Regions from separate parts of the Bradyrhizobium sp. SZCCHNRI3043 genome, predicted to be linked through region 2. Evidence: riboswitches for the same ligand, from Rfam matches in the RefSeq annotation. Region 2 holds a riboswitch; the other holds the start of a gene.
The links. Region 2 has a riboswitch for S-adenosylmethionine ahead of QX124_RS17280 (O-succinylhomoserine sulfhydrylase). Riboswitches for the same ligand answer to the same signal wherever they lie in the genome.
Positions count from the first base shown of each region.

Region 1 (10,761 bases), on a different contig from region 2:
GGAGGTGGCGAGCGAGATCACGGTTCAGGTTCGCCCCAAGACCGGCCGGGATCTCGAGCGCGACATTGCCCTGGTGACGGAGGCGATGCGGGCGCAGTCCGGAATCGTGGAGGTCCGGCCATTCACGAAGGAGGAATCGAGCAAGCTGCTGGAGCCGTGGCTCGGCAGCGGCTTGTCGTTCGATGAGCTTCCGGTGCCCCGCGTCATCATCGCACGCGTCCAGCCCGGCACCAGCTTCGATCTCAACGCCCTGCGCGCCCGCGTGATCCAGGTTGCGCCGACCGCCAGCGTGGATGACCACCGCGCCTGGATCGAGCGCATGCGCTCGATGACCGGTGCAACCCTGTTTGCAGGCTTCGGCATTCTCGTGCTGGTGATCGCGGCCACCATCATCTCGGTGTCGTTCGCGACCCGCGGCGCGATGGCCGCGAACCGGCCGATCGTCGAGGTGCTGCATTTCGTCGGCGCCGGTGACCGCTACATCGCCAATCACTTCCTGCGGCACTTTTTGCAGCTCGGACTGGAGGGGGGCGTGATCGGCGGCGGCCTTGCGATGCTCGGATTCGGGTTCTCGGAGTCGATCGCCAACTGGTTCTCCGGCACCCCCGTCGGCGATCAGTTTGCGGCATTGCTCGGGACGTTCTCGCTGCGCCCGCTCGGCTATGTCGCGATCGCGCTGCAGGCCATCGTGATCGCCGCGGTGACCGGCTGGGCCGCACGCCGGACCCTGTTCACGACGCTGGCGAGCATCGACTGATGGCGGCTTCTATCCCCAGCCATCTCGTTGCGGATTTCACTTGGCCCGAAAACCGCCTAAAATCGTCTGCGCCGGGGTGAGGCAGGACGGGGTGAGCTGGGTCACGAACACGGCGGAGGTTGCGCGCCAGGATCGGCGGCGAGCGAGCGTGATCGGGAGGCCGGCGAAACCTGCCTGCGTTCCCGGACTTGAACGACGGGATCGCGCGACGGCATGGCGCCGCGCGCAGGCAGGCAAGGACAAGCCAGGCGTTGCATGGAGCCGGAGACCGACCATAGCAGGCGAAAGCTGCCGTTCACCGTGGCGGTGTGGCGGACGCTCGCGGGCGCCGTGGCGACGCTCGGGCTCGGCTTCTTCGTCGCGGCGGTCGGTTTCGTCGGCTTCCTCTCGCAATTGCGCGGTGCCGAGATCCAGCCCGAGCGCAAGGCGGACGGAATCGTGGTCCTGACCGGCGGCTCGTCGCGCGTGTCGGACGCGGTGGAACTCCTGGCGGGAGGCTATGGCCGGCGGCTGCTGATCTCCGGCGTGCACCCGACCAACGAGGCCAGCAACATCACCAGGTCGCTGCCCGAGGCGCGATCATTCATCAACTGCTGCGTCGATCTGGATTATTCGGCGATCAACACCCGCAGCAACGCCGCGCAGACGCGGCGGTGGGCCAGCGAGCGCGGCTTCAAGTCGCTGATCGTGGTGACGTCGAACTATCACATGCCGCGGGCCATCGTCGAACTGTCGCATGCGATGCCGAGCATGGATCTCATTCCGTATGCCGTCGTCGGCGAGAAATGGCGTGACGAGCCGTGGTGGACCAGCGCGCCGACGCTGCGACTTCTGTTGTCCGAATATGCCAAATTTGTCGCCGCCGAGATGCGGCTGCGGCTGGCCGATCTCGGCCTCGATCTCGCGCCCGAGGTCGATCCGCCAACCGGCTCGGTGGCGCGCCGACCGACGACGGCGCAAGCCAATTGAACTGGGTTTCTGATGGTCTCGATCTTCCTGCGTTCGCTGCTGTTCAACATCCTGTTCTACCCGAACTTCGTGCTCTGGGCGCTGATTGCGTTGCCGACCCTGGCGATGCCCCGCAAGGCGCTGCTGCGCGTCGCCAATTGGTGGGCGCAGAGCAACATCGTGTTGATGCGCGTCGTCTGCAACATCCGCGTCGAATATCGCGGCGTCGAAAAGATCCCGAAGGGGCCGCTGATCGTCGCCGCCAAGCATCAGTCGATGTGGGAGACGATCTCGCTGCTGCATTTCTTCGATGCGCCGTTCTTCGTTCTCAAACGCGAGCTGCTGCGGATTCCCTTGTTCGGACAATATCTGGTCAAGGCGGACATGATCGCGATCGACCGCAGCTCCGGCGCCCGCGCGTTGAAGCAGGTGATGCGGCGGGCGGCGGAGGAGGTGAAGCACGGCCGTCAGTTTGTGATTTTTCCGGAAGGCACGCGGCGCCCGGCGGGCGCACCGCCGGACTACAAGGGCGGGGTCGGCTTGATCTATACGGATTGCGGCGTGCCGTGCCTGCCGGTGGCGCTGAACTCAGGGCTGTTCTGGCCGCGTCGCACATTCCTGCGCTATCCGGGCACGCTTGTGGTGGAGTTTCTTGATCCGCTGCCGCCGGGCCTGCCACGCGATGAATTCATGCAGCGGATCCAAAGCGTGATCGAGGAGGCCACCAATCGGCTGGTCGCCGCAGGGCAGGCCGAGCAGGCCCGGCTGTTCGGCCGCGTCGCGGCGGCGGTGAAAGCTTGACGCGTGCTATGGCGGCGCACCTTCCGGCGCAGGATGCAGCGAGTGGCCGTCATCGTGCAGCATCGTTGCGAGCCGATGCAACTGCGTGTCGCGAAAGCCCTGCGCCTCGATCGCCTTCACAGTCGAGATCACGTAGTCGCGATTGGCGCCGGACTGGCCGTGACCCTGACGCACATGGCGCAACTGTTCCTGCGGCGACAACCGGCCGGCATATTGCACATGGCCGCGATCGACCACGTAGACCAGCGCGCTCACCCGCTCGCGGGCGTCGTTCTCCAGCCATACCGAGCGCGTCACTTCGCGATACACCGAGGTCACCTGCTCACGCGCCCGCAAATACGCGATGGTCTCGTCGCGCTTGTCTCCTGCCACCCGAAACGCAATGCCGCGACACGCGCCGCCGCGATCGAGACCGAGCACGAGGCCGGGCTTCTCCGGCGTTCCGCGGTGGACGAACGAATACACACAGAGCGCGCGATGCTCGCCGATCAACCGAGCCGGCACCTGCTCGAGAAAGGCGAATCCGGGTCGCCACATCAGCGAGCCGTAGCCGAAGACCCAGAGGTCGCCGTGGGGAAGGTCGCGTTCGGAGAGGGTCATTGCGGACATCAATGCGGAGGCCTAAGTGTGGTGCTCGCGAATTGTTAATCTAGATACACAATCCGTGATCGCCGAATTGCCAAAATTGCTGCCCAAAGGGTGTCCTGCATGTCTCGTTTGCCGCAACCGCCGCGCAGGCGCTCTCGCTGGGGGCTTTTCATAGCTCCCGCCCTGCTCCTGATTGCCGCCGTCGCGTGGAGCGCATTCTGGTTCTTCGCCGCTTCGCAAGTGGATGTCCAGGCCGACGCCTGGCGTGCGCGGGAAGCGAAGTCCGGCCGCGTCTTCGATTGCGCGAACCGCTCGGTCGCCGGCTTTCCGTTCCGGCTCGAGGTCCGCTGTACGGATCCGAACGTAGCCCTGTTTTCGCAGGCCGCCGGCACGCCCTTGATGAACGCCAAGCTCGATGAGATTCTCGTCGTCGCACAGGTGTGGGACCCGAAGCGGGTCATCGCGGAATTCAAGGGACCCGCTATGATCGCCGACGGTCGCGGACCGACCTCGTTCTCCGTGAACTGGCGCGTCGGTGAGGCCAGTGTCCGCGGTCTGCCAGGGCCGCCGCAGCGCGCCGACCTCGTGTTCGAACAACCGACCATCGACCGCATCGAGGGCAACACCGCCGTGCCCGCCGCGCGCGCCGATCATGCCGAATTGCACGGCCGTGTTGCCGAGGGCTCGCCGCCCGACCATCCGGTGCTGGAGACTGCGTTGCAGATCGCGAACGGCAGCATCCAAGGCAGCCATCCTCTGCTTGCCGAACCGTTCAATACCGACGTCCAGGCCCGCGTCACGGGTCTCAAGGACTTCAGGCCCAAACCCTGGCCGGAGCGGTTTCGCGAGATCCAGGCGGCGGGCGGTCATGTCGAGATCGTCCAGTCGCGCATCCAGCAGGGCGAATTGCTCGCGGTCGCCGCGGGCACGCTGAGCTTGACCGCCAATGGCGGGATCGATGGCGAAGTGCAGATGACGGTCGCCGGGATCGAAAAGGTCATTCCGGCGCTCGGCCTCGACAAGATGCTCGAAAACGGCGTGCCGCAGGGGACGCTCGATCGTGTGGCGCCCGGTGTGAAGTCGCAGGACGTCAACAACCTGCTCGGTGCGCTCGACCGCGCGATTCCCGGCCTCGGCAAGGTTGTCAAGCAGAACGCCAATGTCGGCGTCGCGCTCGGCATCAATGCGCTCGGCAAGGAGGCCACCCTCGAAGGGCGCAAGGCGCGGACCTTCCCGTTGCGCTTCGCCGATGGCGTCGTGGTGCTCGGTCCGTTCAAGGTCGCCCGCGTCCCGCCGCTGTTCTGAAGCCTTCAGGGCTTCTTCAACTGCGGCAGCGGTCGGCCGAAGTCCGGCGCCGCCGAATCCTGGCCGATATCGACGATGCCGCGGCGGATCGCACGGGTGCGGGTGAAGTGATCGAACAGCGCATCGCCGTCGCCGCGGCGGATCGCCCGCGTCAGCTTGGAGAGGTCCTCGGTGAAGGTGCCGAGCATGTCGAGCACGGCATCCTTGTTGCTCAGGAAGATGTCGCGCCACATCGTCGGGTCGGAGGCGGCGATGCGGGTGAAATCGCGAAAGCCGCCGGCGGAGAACTTGATCACCTCGGACTCCGTGACCTGCGCCAGCTCGTCGGCGGTGCCGACGATGGTGTAGGCGATCAGATGCGGCAGGTGGCTGGTGATCGCGAGCACGCGGTCATGATGATCCGGCGTCATGATCTCGACCTTGGCGCCAAGCGCGGCCCAGAACGCACGGAGACGATCGATCGCGCCGGCATCTACACCGTCGGGTGGCGTCAGGATGCACCAGCGGTTGATGAACAGCTCGGCGAAGCCGGAGTCCGGTCCCGAATTCTCGGTGCCGGCGACCGGATGGGCCGGTACGAAATGAACATGCGCCGGCAGGTGCGGCGCCATGTCGCGAACGATGGCGCCCTTCACGGAGCCGACGTCGGAGACGATGGCGCCGGGCTTCAGATGCGGCGCGATCTCTTCGGCCACGGGACCGCACGCGCCGACGGGAATGCAGAGGATGACGAGGTCGGCATCCTTGACCGCCTCCGCATTGCTCGCAACGACGCGGTCGACGATGCCGAGCTCGGTCACGCGGGCGCGGGTCTTGTCCGAACGCGCCGTGGTGACGATTTCGCCGGCCATGCCTTGCAGCCGCGCCGCGCGCGCGATCGAGCCGCCGATCAGGCCGAAGCCGATCAGCGCGATGCGTTCGAACCGTCCCGCGACGCTCACTTCGCCCTCATGAATTCGCTGAGAGCCTCGACGACCAGACGATTGGCCTCCTCGGTGCCGATCGTCATGCGCAGCGCATTCGGCAGCTTGTAGTTGGCGAGCGCGCGCAGCACAAGGCCGCGCCGTGTCAGGAATTCGTCGGCCTCGACCGCGGTGCGGCCCTTGTCGGTCGGGAAGTGGATCAGGATGAAGTTGGTGACGCTCGGCGTCACTTTCAGCCCGAGCTTGCCGATCTCCTCAGTGAGCCAGTTGCGCCAGGTCTCGGTGTGTGCCTTCGACATCTGCTGATGCGCGGTGTCCTCGATCGCGGCGACCGCAGCGAGCATCGCGGGCGAGGAGACGTTGAACGGCCCGCGGATGCGGTTGATGGCATCGACGATGTGCGCCGGGCCGAACATCCAGCCGACGCGGAGCGCCGCGAGGCCGTGGATCTTGGAAAAGGTGTGGGTGACGACGGTGTTCTCGGTCGTGGCGACCAGCTCGATCCCGAACTCATAATCGTTGCGCGAGACGTAGTCGGCATAGGCGGCGTCGAGCACCAGCACGACATGCGAGGGAAGGCCGGCGCGCAGCCGCTTGACCTCGTCGAACGGGATGTAGGTGCCGGTCGGGTTGTTCGGATTGGCGAGCCACACGAGCTTGGTGCGCGGCGTCACCGCGGCCAGGATCGCGTCGACGTCGGTGCGATACTCCGTCTCCGCGACAACCACGTTCTTGGCGCCGCAGGCCATGGTCGCGATCGGATAGACCAGGAAGCCGTGCGCGGTGGAGATCGCCTCGTCGCCTTGCCCGAGAAAGGTGTGTGCCAGCAGATTCAGGATCTCGTCGGAGCCGGCGCCGCAGACGATGCGGCCGGGATCGAGGCCATAGGTGCGGCCGATCGCCTCGCGCAGCACCCGCGAGGTGCCTTCCGGATAATCCTCCAGATGCGTGGCCGCGCTCTTGAAGGCGTCGATCGCCTTGGGTGAAGGACCGAACGGAGTCTCGTTCGCCGACAGCTTGAACACCTTGCGGCCCGGCTCGGGCTTCGGGCTCTTGCCCGGCGTGTAGGGCGCAATGTCGAGGATGCCGGGATTCGGCACGGGGCGGTTCATCGTCAACTCCGGAAAATCATCACTGGCGCGGGGCGTCTCAGCTGGGAACCGTATAGCGTTTCGCATGGCCGCCGACGAGGGCCGTCGAGCGCACCGAGGCGCCCGCCGCGATCAGGGCAGCCTTGATCTTGTCGAGGTTCGACGGCGACTCGATCGACACCAACAGCGCGGCGCCGTCGAAGGCGGTATCGGGCACCGCGATGACGTCGGCGAGCGGCGACAGCGCGCGGGACACCTGCGCATTCCAGCCGGAGACGCGGATGCTCCAGGTCTCGACCTCCAGCACCAGCGCGTCGTCCGCGACGCGCGAGATCGCGAACACCGGCAGCGCCGCCGGATGGTCGGCCCGCTCGATGAACGGCATCCGCGCGATGATCTTCGGCGCGCCCGCGGGCTCCAGCGTGATCCACCACGGCGTATGCCCCGAGGTCGTCGACACCAGCGCGAGATCGCCCTTCGAGCGCGCCACGGCTTCGACGGCGGCCTGGGCGCTGAAATGGGCGACATAAGGCACCACGAAGCCGAAATGGAACCTGGCGGAATCGCGCATCGCGGATTCGCCGACCGACACGTCGGCGTGAACCGAGAACGGCGCCTGCACGTAAGTGAACGTCGAGACGATCACGCGCCAGATGCCCTCGACGGTGTCGAGCGGCAGGATGCCGCGATGGCGCTGCACCAGGCGCCGCATCATGTCGGCCTCTCGCGCCGGGCGGAACGCCGAGCCGACCTCCTGGGTCTTCTTGACCTTGATCAGCCGGTCGATGATGTCGGCCCTGTTCATCAGGAGCTGATGGACCTGCTCGTCGATCGCGTCGATCTCCTTGCGCAAATCGGCGAGCGAGGGAGGGGCTGGCGGCGGGGTCGACATGGGCAGGGTCACTCTTCGCAGGCCGCGGGTCAACGCGCGGCGGACTGGAACGGATGCCGTTCTCTCCGATGCGGGGGACGTGCGCAACAGCAAGTTTACCTCGTGCGGCCTAGGCTTGGCTGACCTGCAGCCATGGGGCGCCCGATCGGCGGTCAACCCGAGCTTGCCTTGACGAGGAGCGCCCGCGGGACTAGTTTCTGCCTGTTCCGTGGTCATTTGAGCCGGCCGGCTTGCAGCCACGTTAAAAAACTCGCTAAACAGGCCGGGGACGTTATCGATCCCGGCCGAACCCCAGTTCAGGCCGGGTTTTTCATGGCCTGATGTGTCACGTGGTTCGGGAGCCCTTGCCGGATGGCCGGGGTGAGAGACATGACAGGCCTGACGCCGAAACCCACCTCCGCGCTGCGCACGATTGCGCCCGAAGAGCGCTCGCACGAGGTCGATCATCCGAGCTCGCTGGTCGCGCAGTTCGGTGCCGACAAGCCGCTCAGGCTCGATTGCGGCGTCGACCTGTCGCCGTTCCAGATCGCCTACCAGACCTATGGCGAGCTCAACGCCGACAGATCGAACGCGGTCCTGGTCTGCCACGCGCTGACCGGCGACCAGCACGTCGCCAACCGTCATCCGGTCACCGGCAAGCCGGGCTGGTGGGAGACGCTGGTCGGCCCCGGCCGTCCGCTCGATCCCAGCCGCTATTTCATCATCTGCTCGAACGTGATCGGCGGCTGCATGGGCTCGACCGGGCCGGCGTCGCTGAACCCGGCGACCGGCAAGGTTTGGGGGCTCAATTTTCCGATCATCACCATCCCCGACATGGTGCGGGCGCAGGCGATGCTGATCGACCATCTCGGCATCGACACCTTGTTCGCCGTGGTCGGCGGATCGATGGGCGGCATGCAGGCGCTGCAATGGACGGTGGCCTATCCGCACCGCGTGTTCGCCACGCTCGCGATCGCCTGTGCCACGCGGCACTCGGCGCAGAACATCGCCTTCCACGAGCTCGGCCGCCAGGCCGTCATGGCCGATCCCGACTGGGACCACGGCCGCTACGGCGACAAGGGCGTTCATCCGCATCGCGGTCTCGCGGTGGCACGGATGGCCGCGCATATCACCTATCTGTCGGACGCGGCGCTGCATCGCAAGTTCGGCCGCCGCATGCAGGACCGCGAGTTGCCGACGTTCTCGTTCGACGCCGATTTCCAGGTCGAGAGCTATCTGCGCTATCAGGGCTCGTCCTTCGTCGAGCGCTTCGATGCCAACTCCTATCTCTATTTGACGCGCGCGATGGACTATTTCGACATCGCCGGCGACCACGATGGCGTGCTGGCGGCGGCGTTCCGCGGCATCAAGACCCGCTTCTGCGTGGTGTCCTTCACCAGCGACTGGCTGTTTCCGACTTCGGAATCGCGGGCGCTGGTTCATGCGCTCAACGCGTCCAGCGCGCGCGTGTCGTTTGCCGAGATCGAGACCGACAGGGGGCACGACGCGTTCCTGCTCGACGTCCCCGAGTTCTTCGAGATCGCCAGCGCTTTTCTCGATTCCGCCGGCAAGGCGCGCGGCCTCAAGGTCGCGACGGGAGGCTGAGACATGAGCATGCAGGGTGTGCTGCCGCTGAACGGATTCTCCGGCGGCGAGGTGCTGGCCTATCGGCCCGATCATCTCCTGATCGCCGGCATGGTCGAGAGCGGCTCCAAGGTGCTCGACATCGGCTGCGGCGACGGTGACCTGCTGCAGCTGCTCGAGAGCCGCGGCATCGACGGCCGCGGCATCGAGCTGTCGCGCGAGGGCGTCAACCATTGTGTCGCCAAGGGCCTCGCGGTGGTGCAGGGCGATGCTGACACCGATCTCGTCGATTATCCCGACGATGCGTTCGACTACGTGGTCCTGTCGCAGACCTTGCAAGCGACGCGGCGGCCCAAGACGGTGCTGGAAAATCTCCTGCGCATCGGCCGCCGTGCCATCGTCACCTTCCCGAATTTCGGCTTCTGGCGGCTGCGGCTGCAGCTGCTGGTCGGCGGCCACATGCCGCGCACCGACAATCTGCCTTTCACCTGGTACGACACGCCGAACATCCATTTCTGCACCATCAAGGACTTCGTGCAGCTCTGCGACGAGATCGGCGTCAAGATGGAGCGCGCCGTCGCACTTGATAGTTACGGCCGTCCCTTGCGCGTCGCCATGCCCTGGTGGTTCTGGAACATGTTCGGCGAGCAGGGGGTGTTCCTGCTGAGCCGCGCGGAGAAGGGGCGGTAGGGGCAGGGGCGACATTCGCTGGGCGCCTCGTTCAAGTTTGCGGCCCGCTCTCTCCGCCGTCATGGCCGGGCTTGTCCCGGCCATCCACGTCTTGCAGTATGGCGAGATGGCGGGCGGCTACGTGTACTTCATGACTAATCGTCCCAACGGTGCGCTCTATGTCGGCGTGACCAGCGATCTCGTGCGCCGTGTCTTTCAGCATCGATCCGGCTTGGTTGATGGCTTCACCAGGCGGTATCGCTTGAAGCGATTGGTGTACTTTAAAGTCTTCGACGACATTCAGAGCGCGATCCAACGGGAGCACAACATCAAGCATTGGTCGCGCGCCTGGAAGGTTGGACTGATCCTTGCGAGCAATCCCGACTGGGATGATCTCTACGATAGGATCACAGCTTGAGGCGCGCACGAGGACGGACGTGGATGGCCGGGACAAGCCCGGCCATGACGAGCTTGGGGTGGCGGGATTTCACTTTTCAAAGAGCCGATGGCGGTTGAGACAAGGCTGCGCATCCCCGCGGCGCATCTGCGCCCGAGCTATGCGTCATGCATCGCCTCCGATAGCGAAGAGGCGCAGGGAAGGCCGGATGCTGGCCGCACCCATGGCCCGCCTGCGGAAAAAATGCAGGCGGCAGGAACCACAGGTACGAGCCGGAACACCCGGCCTTCCCTGCGCGATGGTTGAACGGCTGCTTCGCATTCTCCTCGGTGCGCCGGGCTTTTTGGCCACCGTGTCGCGCAATGCGCTTGCGCGCATCGCGCTGGATACCAGCATCGGGGTATCAGGACCGCGCGACTTGACCGTGCGTGCCGGAATTGCTCGTCCGCGCGAGGAAGCCCCACGCGCAATCCGACACGCCCACCGCATCCCACCTCAGCGTTCGTGACGACCGCGATACGCCCCTCTTGCAGTGAGGCGGGACGGGCGGAAATCTGCGCTTGATTTGGCCGACGACGCAAGCCGCGATCGTGCGACAAACTAACACGACGGGCAGTCCGTGCATGAGGCTCATGCGCAAACTGCCCGTCGTGCAACGTCTGATGCCGTTCCTACGGCTTGCCCCGTGATCTACAGCAAGCCGACCTTGTGCATGATGTCGCGGATCTGCGCCGGACTGGGATCACCGACCGCCGGGCTGGACCACTCGCTGGTCGTCGTTGCCGGGCCCCTGGCAACCGAACCGGCTCCGTTGAGCTTGCCATTGG
Region 1 is NZ_JAUHID010000001.1:35,568-46,328, forward strand. Features, by position in the region: gene QX124_RS00170 (ABC transporter permease) at 1-757, shown strand, start outside; gene QX124_RS00175 (YdcF family protein) at 1,013-1,726, shown strand; gene QX124_RS00180 (lysophospholipid acyltransferase family protein) at 1,739-2,506, shown strand; gene QX124_RS00185 (gamma-glutamylcyclotransferase) at 2,513-3,106, opposite strand; gene QX124_RS00190 (DUF2125 domain-containing protein) at 3,215-4,399, shown strand; gene QX124_RS00195 (prephenate/arogenate dehydrogenase family protein) at 4,405-5,340, opposite strand; gene hisC (histidinol-phosphate transaminase) at 5,337-6,434, opposite strand; gene QX124_RS00205 (chorismate mutase) at 6,472-7,305, opposite strand; SAM riboswitch at 7,504-7,583, shown strand; gene QX124_RS00210 (homoserine O-acetyltransferase) at 7,675-8,889, shown strand; gene metW (methionine biosynthesis protein MetW) at 8,893-9,558, shown strand; gene QX124_RS00220 (GIY-YIG nuclease family protein) at 9,620-9,955, shown strand; gene QX124_RS00225 (S8 family serine peptidase) at 10,625-10,761, opposite strand, start outside.
Region 1: it holds a riboswitch for S-adenosylmethionine, as region 2 does, so the genes downstream of both, QX124_RS00210 (homoserine O-acetyltransferase) here and QX124_RS17280 (O-succinylhomoserine sulfhydrylase) in region 2, are expected to answer to the same signal.

Region 2 (10,761 bases):
AAGCCCTCGCCATCATGTCGGGCCCGTCGGCGCTCGACCTTTACACCCTCGGCTGCGGTCTATTCCTGGCCGTCGCGCCCTGGCTGTTCGGCTTTGTCGGCAGCGCCGGCCGGATCGATGCTGCGTTGGCGGGGGCTGCCGTCGTCGTGCTCTCGCTCGGCGGCCTCCTGGCGTTTGCCGATTGGGAGGAGTGGCTGAAGGTCGCGCTTGGATTGTGGCTGATTGCAGCTCCGTGGCTGCTCGGGTTCGTGCATACGTCGGCGATGCATGTCAGCATCACGATCGGGATCGCCGTGACCTTCCTGAGCCTGCTCGAACTGTGGCTTGCGCATGATCCTGATTTTGCTGGCGATAGACCTACATTGGTGAGCCAGCCGTAGCGCCTCTGGTCGATCGCACCTCGCCTGCGCGCTGCGCCGCATTTCGTGATCGCGATGCCGATGACAGAGATCGCAGGCAGCGATCGCAACGGGACGCTTGACAACCATCACCCAAATCAGGGCAAACCCGCCCCGGTCACGCCGCGCTGTTAACACTTTGTAAACAAAGTTGATGCGGGCGATCGTGACGATGATATGATGTGGCGTGGGGTTGGGGTGGCGTCATGGGGCGTGGGTATACGATCTTTGATACGGCCCTCGGCCGTTGCGGCATTGCGTGGAGCGATGCCGGAATCACCGGCGTACAACTGCCGGAAGCACGGGAAATCGAGACGCGGCGGCGCCTGTTTCGCCAATTTCCCGAAGCGCGGGAGCAACGCCCGTGTTCGAATATTGAACTCGCCATCGAAGGCATCACCGCCATGCTGCGAGGGCAGGAGGTCGACTTCTCCGATGTCGTGCTCGATCTCGGCGGCGTGACACCATTCAACCAGCGCGTCTATGATTGCATTCGTGCCATTCCGCGCGGCGAGACGCGCAGCGCCGACGCGATCGCAGACGAACTGCACGTTCCCAAGGCGCTGAATTCGATCGCGCAGGCGCTGAGCAAGAATGCGCTCGTGCTGATCGTTCCCTGTCACCGCGTGCGCGACATCGGCAACGGCCTCGACAAGCCGTCGCCCAACAGCGGCGTCATCTCCAAGCGGCGGCTGCTGTCGCTCGAAGGCGCACGGCCTCATGCGGGCCTGACGTTGTTCGACGCGTTTCTCGCGGTCGACCGGCCGCGCGCGTCGTAAGCGGGCGCCTCGCTGCGCGCGATATTATCTCGGACGCAGCCCTCCTCTTTCATCCGCAATGCGCTAGATTTGCAGGATGACCGCCACCATCCTGTTCGAAAGCCGTGACGTCACCGTCTCCGAGTTCCGCTGTGCGGCGGTTCCGGGCGAGCGTCCCTATGTCGAGCAGTATTCCGGCTACTCGCTGTCCTATGTGCGCAAGGGGAGCTTCGGCTGTCGGCACCGCGGCCGCTTCTTCGAGCTGGTCACCGGCTCGCTGCTGGTGGGCCATCCCGGCGATGAGTTCATGTGCACGCACGATCACGTCTGCGGCGACGAATGCCTGTCATTCTTCTTCGATCATGCGCTCATCGACGAGATCGGCGGCAACAGGCAGGCTTGGCGGGTTGGCGCGATGCCGCCGCTGCCGGAGCTCATGGTCCTCGGTGAGCTCGCGGAGGCCGTCGCCGCGCGCGAGCAGGACCTCGGTCTGGACGAGGTTGGCCAGATCATCGCCAGCCGCTTCGTCGCGACCGCCACGGGCCAGCAGGAACGGGCGGCGACGCCAAGCCTTCGCGATCGCCGGCGCGCGGTCGAGAGCGCATTGTGGATCGACGACAATGCGGCGCGCGACATCGATCTGGCGGCTGCGGCTGGTGAGGCCGGCGTCAGCCCGTTCCATTTCCTGCGGCTGTTCGCGGCCACGATCGGCGTGACGCCGCATCAATATCTGATCCGCTCCCGCTTGCGGCACGCGGCGCGGCGTCTCAGCGAGGAGGATACGCCGGTCACCACCATCGCCTACGATTCGGGTTTTGCCGATCTGTCGAATTTCACCCGCACCTTCGCGCGCGCTGCCGGCGTGTCGCCGGCGAAGTTTCGCAAGGCGTCGCGCGGCGAGCGCAAGATTCTCCAAGACCATCTGAGCCGCCATTGATTGGATGATCCAGCGCGTGCGGCAGCCGCACGCGAATCATGGAGATCATCGATGTACGATCATATCGGCCTCAAGGTCGGCAATCTGGACGCGAGCGTCCGCTTCTACACATCGGCGCTGGCGCCGCTCGGCCACATCCTCTGCTCCAAGGACGAGGCGTCGGCGGGCATCGGCCCGAAGGGGGAGCCGGCCCTGTGGCTGTATCTCGACAAGGGCGCCAGTAAAGGCGCCGCCCATATCGCGTTCCGCGCCCGGGACCACGCGGCGGTCGCCAGATTCCACAGCGAGGGGCTGAAGGCCGGCGGCAGCGACAATGGCGCCGCCGGGCCGCGCGCGGACTACAGTCCGACCTACTACGCCGCCTTCCTGATCGATCCCGACGGCAACAACATCGAAGCCGTGTGTCCGTGAGGTCCCGGCCATGGCATCGATTCAGAAGGACACCCCGATCGCAGCCTCCGCGGCCGCCGTCTGGGACGCCGTGCGCGACTTCGGCGCCGTTCATACCCGGCTGGCGCCCGGCTTCGTCGTCGATTGCCAGCTCGACGGCGACGTCCGAATCGTGACCTTCGCCAACGGCAATGTGGTGCGCGAACGCCTCGTCAGTTGCGACGAGGCGCAGCAGCGTCTGGTCTACACGATCGAGAGCGAGCGCGTGACGCATCACAACGCGTCCGTGCAGATCATCCCCGACGGCGAGCAGCGCTGCCGGATGCTCTGGATCACCGACGTGCTGCCAGACGCCATCGCGCCCTATATCGAGCAGCAGATGGAGTTCGGCGCGCGCGCGATGCAGGACGCCCTGGGCAGGCTGCGTCCCTAGACGAGCCGCGCAGCCGTTCAGCCGACACGTGGAGACGGCGGGATCTGTGAACCCGACCCGAGCTCGACCGCCAGCACGGCCGGGCGCAGCTCCAGCACCGCGGCCGGCTTCGGACCCCAGCGGGTGAGCATGACGCTGGCGAGCGTCAGCACCCCGAGCAGGACCATCGAGGACGCCGCCAGCATGAAGAAGTCACCCTCGGTCGCGGCACGGCTCAGCAGATAGCTGCCACCCGCAGCGATGAAGACGAGCCGCACCGTCTGCGCCAGCACCGGACCGAGCACCCTGGCGGCGCCCTGCGAGGAGAAATACATCGAGATCGCCAGGCCGATGAAGGCATACATCGGCGCTGCGACCTGAAGATAGTGCCGGCCGGCGCTGCGCGCGCTCTCGTCCTGGGTGAAGATGTCGACCCACAATTGCGGGACGATCGCGATCAGCGTCGACAGCGCACCCACCGACGCGAAAGAGACCAGTCCCGCCGTCCAGGCGATCCGGCGGGCGCGCGCGATTCTCTCCGCACCGATCGCCATGCCGACCATCGGCACCGAGGCCATGCCGACGGAGAACGCGACAGTGGTCACCATGAATTCGAGCCGTGCGCCGATGCCGTAGCCGGCCAGCACGGCGGTGCCGAACGATGCCAGCATGTGCGTGAAGATCGCGATCGACAGCACGGATTGCAGCGGCGAGAAGCAGGCGATGGCGCCGACCTTGAGGATGTCGGCGAACATCGCACGGCTGATCTTGAGGCCCCGCAGCTTCGGCCGGACGCGCGCGCGGCCGGAGAACAGATACCAGCCCATCACCGAGATGCTGACGCAGAACGCCAGCAGCGCGCCGGCGGCGACGCCGCGCATGCCGAGCCCGAGGACCAGGCTGAGCGTGCCGCCCAATACGATCTGCAGCAGCGCCGAACTGAGGATCATGAACGACGGCAGCTTCATGTTGCCGGTGCCGCGCAGGATGCCGGCCATCGAGTTCATCAGCCAGGGCAGGATGGCGCCGCCGAAGAAGATCTGCAGATAGGCCGTGGCATGGCTCAGCACCGCGCCGCGGCCGCCGAGCACCTCCAGCAAAGCGGGACCGAACACCAGCATGCCGACCATGAAGGTCGCGCCGAACAACAGCGCAATCAGCAGCGCGTGCGTGGCGAGGGTCGAGGCCCGTTCGGTGTCGCCGGCGCCGAGCGCCCGCGCGATCGCCGAGGCCACGCCGCCGCCCATGGCGCCGCCGGACATCGTCATGGTCAGGATCACCAGCGGGAACACCAGTGCCATCGCCGCCAGCGCCTCGATACCGAGCCGGCCGATATAGGAGGTCTCCGCGATGACGACGCAGGTGCCGGCCGAGTTCGCGATGATGTTCGGCCAGGCCAGCGACAGCAGGGTGCGCAGAATGGGTCCGTCGACGAGCGCATTCCGAACCGGCTTCGCGATGGGCGGCAACGTACGCCCCTCGCCGACCGGACTGTCGGCCAAGCCGATCTCGGACATGCTCGCTCCCCGTTTGGCCGCGCCATCTGGCGGGACCTTTGTCGTTCCTCCTAGCACACCGCCGGGCCGCGCCCCGTGCAGCGGGCGCATTGGGGGTGCGCGGTCAGCGCGCAGCCGGGCCTAGAGGCGGAAGTGCTTGGAGAGCTTCAGGCCCTGGGCCTGGTAGTTGGAGCCGATGCGGCTGCCATACATCGCGTTCGGCCGGGCCAGCATCTTCTCATAGACGAGGCGGCCGACGATCTGACCGTGCTCGAGGATGAACGGCACCTCGCGCGAGCGCACCTCAAGCACCGCGCGCGAGCCCTGCCCGCCGGCGCCGGCATAGCCGAAGCCGGGATCGAAGAAGCCGGCATAGTGGACACGGAATTCGCCCACGAGCGGATCGAACGGCACCATCTCGGCGGCGTAGTCCGGCGGCACCTGCACGGCCTCCTTCGAAGCCAGGATGTAGAACTCGCCGGGATCGAGAATGAGGCTGCCGTCGGGGCGCGCCTTGATCGGCTCCCAGAACTCCTCCACGGCATAGCCGGCGCGGCGGTCGACGTCGACGACGCCGGTATGGCGCTTGGCGCGATAGCCCACATAGCCGTTGGCATTGCTGCCGGACAGGTCGACGGAAAGAGCGACGCCGCCGACGAGATCCGCATCATCGCGATCCACCAGCCGCTCGGCCTGATGCAGCGCGATCAGTTCGTCCTCCGACAGAACCGCGTCGCGGTAGCGGAAGCGGACCTGGGACAGGCGCGAGCCTTCGCGCAGCAAAACGGGAAACGTCTTCGGGCTGATCTCGGCGTAGAGCGGACCGTGATAGCCGGCTCCGATCATGTCGAATCGTCGCGTGCCGTCGGCGATCACGCGGGTGAACACGTCGAGCCGCCCGGTCGAGCTCTTCGGATTGGCGGCCGCGACGATGTCCTTCGGCAGCGCGAGACTCTCCAAGAGCGGCACGATGTAGACGCAGTTGGTCTCCAGCACTGCGCCGTCGGCGAGCGCGAATTCGTGCAGCTTCAACTCGTCGATACGCTCGGCGACCGTCGCGCCCGGCCCGGGCAGAAAGCTTGCCCGCACGCGATAGGCGATGTCGCCGAGCCGCAGGTCCAGGCTCGCCGGCTGGATCTGGCTTTCGACAAAATCGTATGCGGGGATGATCAGGCCAGCCTCCGCCATCGCCACGATCATGCGATCGGGGAGGATGCCGTGGGCGTCGGGGCTGAGCGAAAACGGCAAGACCTGATCCTTTGCAGGCGCCGGAACGGCGGCTTATCGAGCCTATATAGGGTCTTTTTACCGGTTATCCGATGGCTGGCTTGACGGAAAGGCCGGTTGCGACTATGAGCACGACTTATCCCGTGGTGATTTGAGCCGGCCGGCTTGCAGCCACGTTAAATAAGTCGCTAAACAGGCCGGGGACGATTGTGATCCCGGCCGTGAGGAGTTTTCCCAGGCCGGTTTTTTTGTGCCCATCGCTGGAGGCGGTGGTCACGATGGAGGTCACATGTCGAAGTCCCCCGCGAAGGCCCCGGCGTCGTTCGCCCGCTATCGTCCTGAAACCCGTCTGGTGCATTCCGGCACCTTGCGTTCCGAATTCGGCGAGACCGCCGAGGCGCTCTATCTGACGCAAGGCTTCGTCTACGCCACCGCCGAGGAGTGCGAGGCGCGCTTCAAGGGCGAGGATCCCGGCTTCATCTATTCGCGCTTCTCCAACCCGACCACGGCGATGTTCGAGCGCCGCATGATCGAGCTCGAGGGCGCCGAGGCCTGCCGCTCGGCCGCAACCGGCATGGCCGCAGTCACCACGGCGATCCTCGCTCCCCTCCGTGCCGGCGATCACGTCGTCGCCGCCAAGGCGCTGTTCGGCTCGTGCCGCTACGTCGTCGAAGATCTCTTGCCGCGCTACGGCATCGAATCGACCCTGGTCGATGGGCTCGACCTCGAGCAATGGCAGAAGGCGGTCAGGCCGAACACCAAGTCGTTCTTCCTGGAGAGCCCGACCAATCCGACGCTCGACGTGATGGACATTCCCGCGATCGCCGCGATCGCGCACGCCCATGGCGCGCGGCTGATCGTCGACAACGTGTTCGCGACCCCGATCTGGCAGAGCCCGCTCGCGCTCGGCGCCGACGTCGTGGTGTACTCCGCGACCAAGCACATCGATGGCCAGGGCCGCTGCCTCGGCGGCGTGATCCTGTCGTCGGAGGCGTTCATCGCCGAGCACATCCACAATTTCATGCGCCAGACCGGTCCGTCGATCTCGCCGTTCAACGCCTGGGTCCTGCTCAAGGGCCTGGAGACCTTGGCGGTGCGCGTGCGCGCGCAGACCGAGACGGCGGCGAAGGTGGCCGACTTTCTCGCGGCGCATCCGAAGATCTCGCGGCTGATCTATCCCGGTCGCGAGGACCATCCGCAGGCGGCGACCGTGCGCAAGCAGATGCGCGCCGGCTCGACGCTGGTCGGCTTCGAGGTGAAGGGCGGCAAGGCCGGCGCCTTCCGCACGCTCAACGGCTTGAAGCTCGCGCGCATCTCCAACAATCTCGGCGACGCCAAGACGCTGGTCACGCATCCGGCGACGACGACGCATCAGCGGCTGACGCCGGAGGCACGCGCCGAGCTCGGCATCAGCGAGGGCTTCATCCGCTTCTCCGCCGGGCTCGAGCATGCCGACGATCTGATCGAGGATCTCGACGCAGCCTTGGCGGCGGCGTAGCGAATGGCGAATAGAGAGTAGCGAATAGAATGATCTCATTCCCTATTCGCTACTCGCTATTCCCTACTCGCCCTCGTCACATCGGCCGATAGGTCAGCACATTGGCCGGCGTGTTGATGCCGAGCTTGACCTGGCCGACCGAGCGGATGATGTCGTCGCCGAGCAGCTGGGCGAAGCAGGCGTAGCCCCAATCGCTCATGTGCAGACCGTCCGAGATCACGAACTCGTTGATCGGGATCGCCTGCCGCTCGTGCCAGTCGCGCATCACCTCGAAACGCGGGAAGATGCCGGCGTGATGCAGCTCGGCGATACGCCCGAGCAGCTTGTTCATGCGGCTGGCGTTCTCCGAGCGCTCGTTGACGCGCGGCGAATATTGCAGGTCGACCAGCACGACATCGGAGGCCGCCGCCTGGATCTTGGCGACGCCGTCATCGACCAGCTTGGCGGTCTCGGCGGGATCGAGATCGCGCAGCACCGCATTGGTGCCGACCTGCCAGATCACGAGATCCGGATGCCGGTCGATTACCGACGTCTCCAGCCGCTTCATCATCTCCGGCGCATCCTCGCCGCCGACGCCGGCATTGATGACGCTGATGTCGACCATCGGATATTGCCGGCGCAGCTGCGCGGCGAGCCGATTCGGATAGGTGTAGTCCGGCGCGCTCGCGCCATAGCCCTGCGTCGACGACGAGCCGAAGGCGACGATGACGACCGGCAGGCCGGAGGCGAGCTTGTTGGCGACGTGCGGCAGCGAAATGAAATTCTTCTTGGCGACGCCCTTCGGCGTCAGGCACGGCACGCGGTTGAAGATGTCGGTGGCCGACTTCGCGACCTGCTTGACCTTGTCGATCGCCCGCTCGGTGATGCTGCGCGACGGCGGCGCCGCCACGACGGCCTGCCCGGCTGCAGCCGGCGGCTGTGCATCGGTCATGGCCGGCGCGGTCGTCGCCGCAGGCGGCGAGGTTGTGGCCGCCGGGCGCGCCACGGCGATCGGCCCGGGCACCTGATCGCTCGCCTGCGCCACCGTGACGTGACCGATGCTCGGTCGCCCGCTGATCAGCGGAGCCTTTGGATCGGAGCTCTCCACATCGGAAAGCGCGGCGGGCGCAGCCGGCGCTGCGCTCTGCGCCCGTAGCTTCTGCGGGCTCAGCGCGAGGGCGATGGCAATGACCGCAACGGCCGAAAGCTTCTCCCATGTCCCGGAGACGCGGTGACACTCATTCGACGTCATGAACGACATAACCCTAGTTCTGCTGCGCCGGCCCGATATGCGCCGCGTCGATGATGAACTTCGACAGCGCCCGGCCGAGGCAGTCATGAACCTGCTTGGCCAGCTCGACTCCGTGCGTCGGATTGAACAGGTCGAAATCGCCCTGCTCGTTCCATTGCCGCATGATGGCAAACCGATCGAACAGCGGAATGTCCCGGTGCTGCGCCACCACACGCATGTTGTCGACATAGGGCGGCACGGAGATCAATGTCTCCGTCCGCGGACTGTATTGCAGGTTCATCAAGACGACGTCAGCTCCCGCTTTCTGCAGCGTCGCCACACCGTCGTCGACCGCCTGCCGGAACTCATCAGGATCGATCGACCGCATGGCGTCGACCGTGCCGGTCTGCCAGATGACCAAATTAGGCTTTTTTCCTTCCACCAGTTTAACGAGATTGCCCGCGACCTCCTCGGCCGTCTTCTTGGGCTGCAGCTCGATGCTGAGATTGACGGCGACGGTTGGCAGCTTGTCCTTCAACGCAGCCTGCAGACGGGCGGGGTAGGCATTGGCGTCGGAGGTGCTGACAATGGAGGATGACCTGCTTCCGACGACGAGAATATCCAGCGTGCGGCCGTTCTTGACGGCGTCTGCAACCTTCGGAAGCGGGCTCTCGGTGGTCAGCAGGTAGGCCGGCACCTCGCAGTTCTGCGGCGCCTCTTCCGCGCGCGCAGAGGCCGCCAGCGAAACAGCCAGCACTGCGATACCAAACCTTAACCACGAGACGGACTTCATCAGCCCCCTCCCGCCAGATCGGCGTTGCTGCGCGCACCTTTTCGCGTCGCGCCCTTATCGGCCTCACGCTTGTACCACGAAATCAACGACGCCACCCCCCACATGATGAGGATGCCGCAAAGGCTGATCACCGCGTGCATCATGGCGCCGCCGGACACTTCGGCAAGGACGAAGTGGCCCGCAAACGCCAGAAACACGCCGAGACAGAAGATCTCGAGCGAGTGTTGCCCACAGACAATCAGCGGACGCAGCCACGGCGACTTCAAGAGCGGCCAATCCTTGCGCAAATAGTGCACGGTGAGTGCTGCGAGTGCGAGAAAATGAGCGAAACGCAACACGTCAAGGTCGGTCTTGTCGATCGGATACATCCACTGCTCGATTCGGCGCGGCATCAGATGGCCGAGCTGCGGAATGTACCAGGTCAGGGTCACACAGAAGGCCGCGACCAGATAGGCGACGCAGAGCCCGAGCGTGATCGGCGAGTTGATGATGCGCGACATGCGCCGCGCGCCGCCGAGCGCGCACCAGGCGCCGAACACGAACAGCAATTGCCAGGCGAACGGATTGAAGGCCCAGAAGCCGTTGGGATAGGCCGTCAGATAGAGATCGAGCTCCCAGGTCACGGCATAGAGGATGACGGATAGGCCTAGCGTCACGTCGGGCCGCCAACGCATCAGCCACAGGATCAACGGCAGGAACAACATCAGCACGATGTAGAGCGGCAGCACGTCCATATTGACGGGGCGGAAGCGCAGGATCAGCGCCTGCACGATGGTCACGTCCGGCTGCTTGAGAAAATCCATGATTCCCATCTCTTCGGTGTAGAGCGGGTTCTCGAAGCTGGTCGCGACGTAGGAGATCTCGGCGAGGAAGATCGTGAACAGGAAGACGTGGGCGACGTAGATCTGCCAGACGCGGCGCAGGATGCGCGCGGTTGCGACGATGAAACCGGCATCCTGCATCGCCCGGCCGTAGACGAACGCCGCCGTGTAGCCTGAGATGAAGATGAAGATCTCGGTGGCGTCGGAGAAGCCGTAGTTGCGGAGCGTGAACCACGTCAGCAGGTTCGGCGGCAGATGGTCGATGAAGATCAGCCATAGCGCCAGCCCGCGAAACAGGTCGAGCCGCAGTTCGCGCTCGCCGACCGCCGGGAAGGTGATCGCAGGGACGGCGGTGATGGCGGGTGCAGCGCTGACGGCCGGCGCAGCCGCGACGGCAGATGCAGATGCAACCGCAGGTGCAGCCGCGCTCGCCGCAGCGGCAGTCTCCGTGGCCGGCGCGGGTGCGGCGCTGGCTGCGGGGGCGGACGGTCCGGCAAGGCGATCGACAATCGACGTCATCAGGCACCGCGTCAAAGCTGCCAGCCCTCGAGGCCCGGCAGGGGAAATGTAGGGCTGCGCAGTTTTCGCGCAAGCGATGAAGGACTTATCAGCTGGGCCGTGCCCAGTTTTTCGACCTTGGCGGACGGCTGGTGGCGATCGCACGACGCAGGACAGGGCGATCACCGCCAGGGTGCTGCCGGCCGCGCCCGATCCGAGCCCAAGGAACGGATCGCGCATACGGGCGACAGAGTCCGCGATTCTGGTGCCATAATGCGGAACTGTGTTGAAAGCACGATGGCGTCCCGATTGGTTCCGGCGCT
Region 2 is NZ_JAUHID010000007.1:207,628-218,388, forward strand. Features, by position in the region: gene QX124_RS17245 (SPW repeat protein) at 1-380, shown strand, start outside; gene QX124_RS17250 (methylated-DNA--[protein]-cysteine S-methyltransferase) at 605-1,177, shown strand; gene QX124_RS17255 (AraC family transcriptional regulator) at 1,254-2,093, shown strand; gene QX124_RS17260 (VOC family protein) at 2,145-2,504, shown strand; gene QX124_RS17265 (SRPBCC family protein) at 2,515-2,916, shown strand; gene QX124_RS17270 (MATE family efflux transporter) at 2,934-4,412, opposite strand; gene QX124_RS17275 (2'-deoxycytidine 5'-triphosphate deaminase) at 4,533-5,639, opposite strand; SAM riboswitch at 5,752-5,831, shown strand; gene QX124_RS17280 (O-succinylhomoserine sulfhydrylase) at 5,908-7,116, shown strand; gene QX124_RS17285 (SGNH/GDSL hydrolase family protein) at 7,193-8,347, opposite strand; gene QX124_RS17290 (SGNH/GDSL hydrolase family protein) at 8,361-9,119, opposite strand; gene QX124_RS17295 (OpgC domain-containing protein) at 9,119-10,459, opposite strand.